Regions from separate parts of the Aggregatibacter sp. genome, predicted to be linked through region 1. Evidence: riboswitches for the same ligand, from Rfam matches in the RefSeq annotation. Region 1 holds a riboswitch; each other region holds the start of a gene.
What was found. Region 1 has a riboswitch for thiamine pyrophosphate ahead of thiE (thiamine phosphate synthase). Riboswitches for the same ligand answer to the same signal wherever they lie in the genome.
Positions count from the first base shown of each region.

Region 1 (2,201 bases):
ATTGTTGTCCATCGGGATTCAACCGGATGTGCTAATTTGCCGTTCCGACCGCATGATTCCACCGAATGAACGCGCGAAAATCGCGTTATTCTGTAACGTGCCGGAACGCGCCGTGATTTCATTGAAAGATGTGTCTTCCATTTACCAAATTCCGGCACTCTTGAAATCTCAAGGATTGGATGATTTTATTTGCAATCGTTTCCACTTAACTTGTCCGGAAGCCGATTTATCTGAATGGGAACAAGTGTTGTATCAACAAGCCAACCCGACAGGCGATGTCACCATTGGGATGGTAGGTAAATACACCGAATTGCCTGATGCCTATAAATCCGTAAACGAAGCGTTAAAACACGCCGGTTTGAAAAATCGCTTGAACGTCAACATCAAATACATCGACTCACAGGATGTGGAAACCAAAGGCGTAGACATCTTAAAAGGTTTAGACGGTATTTTAGTGCCGGGTGGCTTCGGCTATCGCGGTGTTGAAGGCAAAATTCTGACTGCCCAATATGCCCGTGAAAACAACATTCCGTATTTAGGCATTTGCTTAGGCATGCAAGTGGCGTTAATCGAATTTGCTCGTAATGTTGCCGGCATGAGCCATGCAAACTCTTCCGAATTTGACCGCACTTGTGAACAACCTGTGGTGGGATTAATTACCGAATGGCAAAATGCAGAAGGCAATACGGAAGTCCGCAGCGATGAATCTGATTTAGGTGGCACCATGCGTCTTGGCGCACAAAAATGCCATTTAGTAGAAGGCAGTTTAGCACGCAAATTATATGGTGCTGAAACTATCGAAGAGCGTCATCGTCACCGTTACGAAGTTAATAATGTCTTGCTTCCACAAATCGAAAAAGCCGGCTTGAAAGTGACCGGTTTATCCGCCGATAAAAAACTGGTGGAAATTATTGAAGTGCCTAATCACCCTTGGTTTGTTGCTTGCCAATTCCACCCGGAATTCACCTCCACGCCACGTGATGGGCATCCATTATTCGAAGGCTTTGTGAAAGCGGCAAAAACCAATCAGAAAAAATCCGACTAACGGCTTTCTGAAAAATTGAAATAAAAGTGCGGTCAGAAAAACTCTTAGATTTTTGACCGCACTTTTTGTTTACTCTCCGTGATCCACTTCACAAAAAATGGCTTATCCCCTTGTTATGACTCTTGCCTTTCACTATATTGAAACCCTCTTGTCGGAGTGCCGGAAGGCTGAGATCGCAATGAACGCGAGATCCGTGGAACCTGTGGGTTAATCCCCACGTAGGGAACAAGTTACCACCAGTTTGCATTTCATCACGCCTTCTACACAAGCCACTTTTTCTTCACCTTATCGGAGATTACCATGTCGGAAGCCGTGTCTCATTTATCAGAAATAACCCCACCCAACGCCCCTTTTGCGCCCACTGAATTTAAGTTGGGATTGTATGTTATCTTGGACAGTTATGAATGGGTTGAACGGCTCATTCACGCCGGAGTGAAAACCTTGCAAATTCGCATTAAAGATCGCTCAGCGGAACAAGCAGAAGAGGAAATCGCCCGCTGCATTGCCTTAGCCAAACAGCATCAAGTACGGTTATTTGTAGATGATTTTTGGCAGTTGGCAATTAAGTATCAGGCTTACGGCGTCCATCTTGGGCAAGAGGATCTACTCACGGCCGATTTAAACGCCATCCAACAAGCGGGACTGCGTCTCGGTGTTTCCACCCACAACCAGGAAGAAGTCGATCTGGTGTTACCGTTGCGTCCGTCCTATATTGCCCTCGGGCATATTTTCCCAACGCAAACCAAAGCGATGCCTTCATCGCCTCAAGGCATTGCCAATTTAGCGGCACAGGTGAAAAACGTAGGTAAGATACCGACCGTCGCCATCGGGGGTATTTGTGCTTCGCATTTTCCTGATATTTTACCCACCGGAGTGGGCAGCATTGCTGTGATTTCTGCCGTCACCAAGGCACAAGACTGGCAAAGTGCGGTGAAAAATTTACTGCAATATTTTGCCGAATAATGGCGCATTTTCGTTTACATTGATGGTGAAATAGCGCGAAAAATTTATCTTAAAATTGAACCGCACTTAAGATGACGGAAAACATGGCGTAAAATCAATTTGTCAGTAGTTTTTGCAAGACAAAAGAACAAAATAGCTTTATGATACCGACGTTTTTAGAGCAAACTAACCCGTTTTAATTAACTTAATGAGG
Region 1 covers NZ_DBHLAR010000011.1:181,812-184,012, reverse strand. Annotated here, with positions in the region: gene pyrG (glutamine hydrolyzing CTP synthase) at 1-1,045, shown strand, start outside; TPP riboswitch at 1,188-1,287, shown strand; gene thiE (thiamine phosphate synthase) at 1,346-2,008, shown strand.

Region 2 (2,201 bases), on a different contig from region 1:
AAATTATCCAAGCCTAACACGATATCCGCTTTGGTTTTATGCCCTTCCAGACGCACGCGGTTAAACAACGTGCCGCCGCTTTCAAATGGCATATAATTCACCTTGCAAAGTGGGAATTGCTGTTCAAATGCTTGTTTTATTTTCGGGCCGGCGCCCCAATCAGACGTAAAAGAATCGTAAGTATAAATATTCACGGTTTCTTCATAATGATTCGCCAATGCGGTGCCGGCGCATAAAGAAAGTGCGGTCAAAATTAACGTTGTTTTTTTCATGTGTCTGTTCCTCAGTCTAAATTACATTTTATTTTGATAAGCCCAATGATTAGTTGGCCCATGTCCATGACCGATATTTAACGGATGGCTGATTGCCGCCGTAATGTAGTCTTTTGCGGTTTTAATCGCCTGTTCCACGGAAACGCCTTTGGCAAGCTCCGCCGTCATACAAGCGGAGAACGTGCAACCCGTACCATGGGTTTGCGCTGTCGCATAACGTGGACTTTCTAAAGTAAATTGCACATCAGGGGTAAAAACCCAATCGCGACATACCGCACTTTGTGAATGCGCGCTGTGTCCGCCTTTAATCACCACCGTTTTCACACCTCGTTCCTGTAAAATTTTCGCCGCGTGTTGCGCCGTTTGATCGTCCATGACCTCCACGCCTGTCAGAGCCTTGGCTTCCGGCAAGTTCGGCGTAATCACATCTGCTAACGGCAATAAAAATGTATTCAAAGAATCGACCGCACTTTGTTGCAACAACGGCGCACCGCCTTTGGCGATCATAACAGGATCTAACACCAACGTACCGAAGTGATACTGATTTAATGCCTCAGCGACACATTCGATAATCTCTGCTGTGCCTAACATACCGATTTTAAAGGCGCTAATCGTGAAATCATCAGCAATCGCTTTCAGCTGGCTTTGAATAGTTTGAAGGGGGATGGCGTGAATATCAAAGACGCCTAAGGTGTTTTGCGCCGTGACGGCCGTAATCACCGAAGTACCAAACACACCTCGCATTTGAAATGTTTTTAAATCTGCCTGAATTCCGGCGCCACCACCGCTATCTGACCCAGCAATGGTCAACGCTTGCGCGACTTTACTCATAACGTCCTCCGCCATTTACCGGCACAGAACGACAAAACTCATATTGCATCATTGTTCCTTTTTTAATGAAAAAAGATAATCAGCAATAATGACGAATGAAGAAGATGTGGAGAAAAAGAAAGGAAGTATGATTTTCTCGTTAGTTTCCTACGTCAGTATTAACTGTATCAGGTTCACGGGTATGATCTCAGCACAAAGCACCCCGACTAATAACGAGATTCAGTCTATCTATTTTGCTGAGGAAGGGCAAGGAGATTGTAATATATCGACACATAGTCGTCCGAAGTTGGCTGTTTCTCCCCTGAAATTTCCCCTATTTCATGCTAAAGTTTATGCACCATTTTTCATAAGGATTCACTATGTCTTTTGTTGCTCAATTTGCCGATAAACTCCGTTCTCTCGCCGAGGTTTTAATTCACTCTTTTCCGGAAAAATTCGATTCCACCTTGTTTGAACAAATCGAACAACAAAGAGAAGATCCCACAACGAATATCGGGCAAATGGCGGTGGCGGTGGCGATGTCGGATTTTGTGGCGGAGGCGTGGCAGAAACAGCCTGCGTTTTTAGCAAAATGTTGGGAAAAACTACCGCACTTTGAGGACTGTGACCAGTACGCCGAGCGGTTGGACGAGGTGTTACAGCATGTGCAAACGGAAGAACAGTTTTATCGAGAATTACGTCTGTTTCGCGCCCGTGAAATGGTGAAGCTGAGTGTTTGCCAAAGTCTCAATTTTGCCACGGTGGAACAGGTTTTTATTCGCTTGTCACAACTGGCGGAAAGTCTGATTATTGGTGCGCGCGATTGGCTTTATGTGCGGGCTTGTGAAGAAATGGGTACACCGATGGATGCGCAGGGCAACGCGCAGCAGTTATATATTCTCGGCATGGGTAAACTGGGCGGTTTTGAACTGAATTTTTCTTCCGACATTGATTTGATTTTTACTTATCCAAGCCAAGGGGAAACCGTGGGGGCGCGCCGAAGCGTAGATAATGCGAAGTTTTTCACCCGTTTGGGGCAACGCTTGATTAACGCGTTGGATCAATACACTGCCGATGGCTTTGTGTACCGCACGGATATGCGTTTACGTCCCTTTGGCG
Region 2 covers NZ_DBHLAR010000010.1:47,814-50,014, forward strand. Annotated here, with positions in the region: gene thiB (thiamine ABC transporter substrate binding subunit) at 1-272, opposite strand, end outside; gene thiD (bifunctional hydroxymethylpyrimidine kinase/phosphomethylpyrimidine kinase) at 294-1,103, opposite strand; TPP riboswitch at 1,231-1,318, opposite strand; gene glnE (bifunctional [glutamate--ammonia ligase]-adenylyl-L-tyrosine phosphorylase/[glutamate--ammonia-ligase] adenylyltransferase) at 1,463-2,201, shown strand, end outside.
Region 2: it holds a riboswitch for thiamine pyrophosphate, as region 1 does, so the genes downstream of both, thiD (bifunctional hydroxymethylpyrimidine kinase/phosphomethylpyrimidine kinase) here and thiE (thiamine phosphate synthase) in region 1, are expected to answer to the same signal.

Region 3 (2,201 bases), on a different contig from region 1:
CGGCAATGCGTAATCCTGACGCTAATGCGGGCAACGCCGCAGGTAAACGGACTTTCAATAGCATCGCTGCCGGTGAAATACGTAAGGTTTGGGCAAGTTGAAGCCATGGTTTCGGCGTGTTGCGTAGGCCGTCATAGCAGGCCGCCGTGACGGGAAAATAGATAATCAAAATCGCCATGGTGATTTTGGATGCCATGCCATAACCGAGCCATAATACGAGCAGTGGCGCGATGGCAAACACCGGAATGGCTTGTGAAATCACTAATAATGGCATTAAGAAAGCCGAGATTTTGCGGGAAAGGGTGATCAGTAGCGCAGAAGATAGTCCGAATAGAAAACCGAAAACTAAGCCTAACAGAATTTCCAACAACGTAATTTGGGCATGCATAAACAGCAAGTCTGCTTGCGTTATTAATCGTTGCCATACGGAGAATGGGGCAGGCAATAAGTAGGGTGGCACATCAAACAGACTAATGATGCCTTGCCATAACGAAATTAACAGAGCGCTTAATAAAATGAGACGGGCGATTTTCTTCATGTTGGCTCCGCCATTAGTTGTTCGATAAGTCTATTTTGTAGCGCCCACAGTGCCTCTAGGTGAAGCTGATGGGGCTTTATGGGATCTAATTGAGCGACCTGTTTTATTTGCACCGGTTGTCCTTGTAATACATAAATTTTTTCCCCTAAACGAATAGCTTCTTGTGGATCATGGGTCACCAAAATCACGGTTTTTCCTTGTAGCAGTTCGCAGGCGAGATTTTGTAACTGTAAACGGGTGACTGCATCCAAGGCAGAAAAGGGTTCGTCCATTAAAATTAAATCGGCATCTTGCATTAAGGTACGCGCCAGTGCCACCCGTTGCCGTTGACCACCGGAAAGCTGATAGCAAGGTTTATGCCAATGATCTGCCATGCCGACGGCATGTAATAGTTCTTTGGCTTTCTCTTGGGTTTTAGTATTTTTCTGACCGTGGAGGTGCTGTGCCAACTGCACGTTATCCAACACGGAAAGCCAGGGAAACAAACTGTCTTGCTGTGCCAACCAAGCCGCTTTGATGTGAGGAGCAAATTGGATATGCCCTTGGGTAATTGCGGATTGTTCTAACCCCGCAATGGCGCGTAATAAAGTGGATTTCCCCACACCGGAGCGCCCGAGCAACACAACCCATTCTCCTTGTTCTACGCAAAAATGGAGATCGACAAACAACGGCTTGTGATCTAATTGCAAGCACAGATGTTGTATATCGAGACAATGCATCGCAGGCTAACTTAGCGCGAGAGGCAGAAAAGTGCGGTGGATTTTAAGAATGTTTTTAAAAAGAATAGCGATATGGACATGATTTAGTTTCCTACGTCAGTGTTAACTGTTTCAGGTTCACGGGTATTATCTCAGCCAATGGCACCCCGACTAATAATAGCGCAGAGTCTATCGAAAAAGAGCTGGAAAAACAAATTGTGCTGTTCAATTTTGTGATCTCCATCATAGAGAAATTCTGTTCTTTCATGATGTTCCAAATCAGTTTTTCTGTATAAAACCTTGCCTTGTGCTAGAATGGCGACCTAATTTTGATCATGATTTTATTTAGGAAATATTATGTCCCAACACAAATCCGGGCTCTCTTTTCTCTGGCTAAGTGCGGTCGCTTTTTTGCTTGATTTGCTGACAAAGTACATTGTGGTACAAAAATTTGATTTGTATGAAAGCGTGAATGTTCTGCCGGTGTTTAATCTCACTTATGTGCGCAATTATGGCGCGGCATTCAGCTTTTTGGCGGATCACGATGGTTGGCAAAAATATTTCTTTATTCTGTTGGCGATAGGTATTTCCCTTATGCTGGCATATTTCATGAAGAAAAATCGTGCCAATCAAACATTACAAAATGCCGCCTACGCGCTCATTATTGGTGGTGCACTTGCCAATATGGTCGATCGTGCCTACAACGGTTTTGTGGTGGATTTCTTTGATTTTTATTGGGATATTTATCATTATCCGGTGTTTAATGTGGCGGATATTGCCATTTGTATCGGCGCCGGTTTACTGGCATTAGATGCCTTTAAAGGTGATAAGAACAAACAAAAGAGCGGTCAAAAATGAAGATAATTTTAGCCAACCCACGCGGTTTTTGTGCCGGCGTCGATCGTGCCATCAGTATTGTTGAGCTGGCGTTGGAAATTCACGGTGCGCCGATTTATGTCCGTCAT
Region 3 covers NZ_DBHLAR010000002.1:3,146-5,346, forward strand. Annotated here, with positions in the region: gene ACO5E4_RS00380 (ABC transporter permease) at 1-538, opposite strand, end outside; gene ACO5E4_RS00385 (ABC transporter ATP-binding protein) at 535-1,257, opposite strand; TPP riboswitch at 1,329-1,416, opposite strand; gene lspA (signal peptidase II) at 1,594-2,094, shown strand; gene ispH (4-hydroxy-3-methylbut-2-enyl diphosphate reductase) at 2,091-2,201, shown strand, end outside.
Region 3: it holds a riboswitch for thiamine pyrophosphate, as region 1 does, so the genes downstream of both, ACO5E4_RS00385 (ABC transporter ATP-binding protein) here and thiE (thiamine phosphate synthase) in region 1, are expected to answer to the same signal.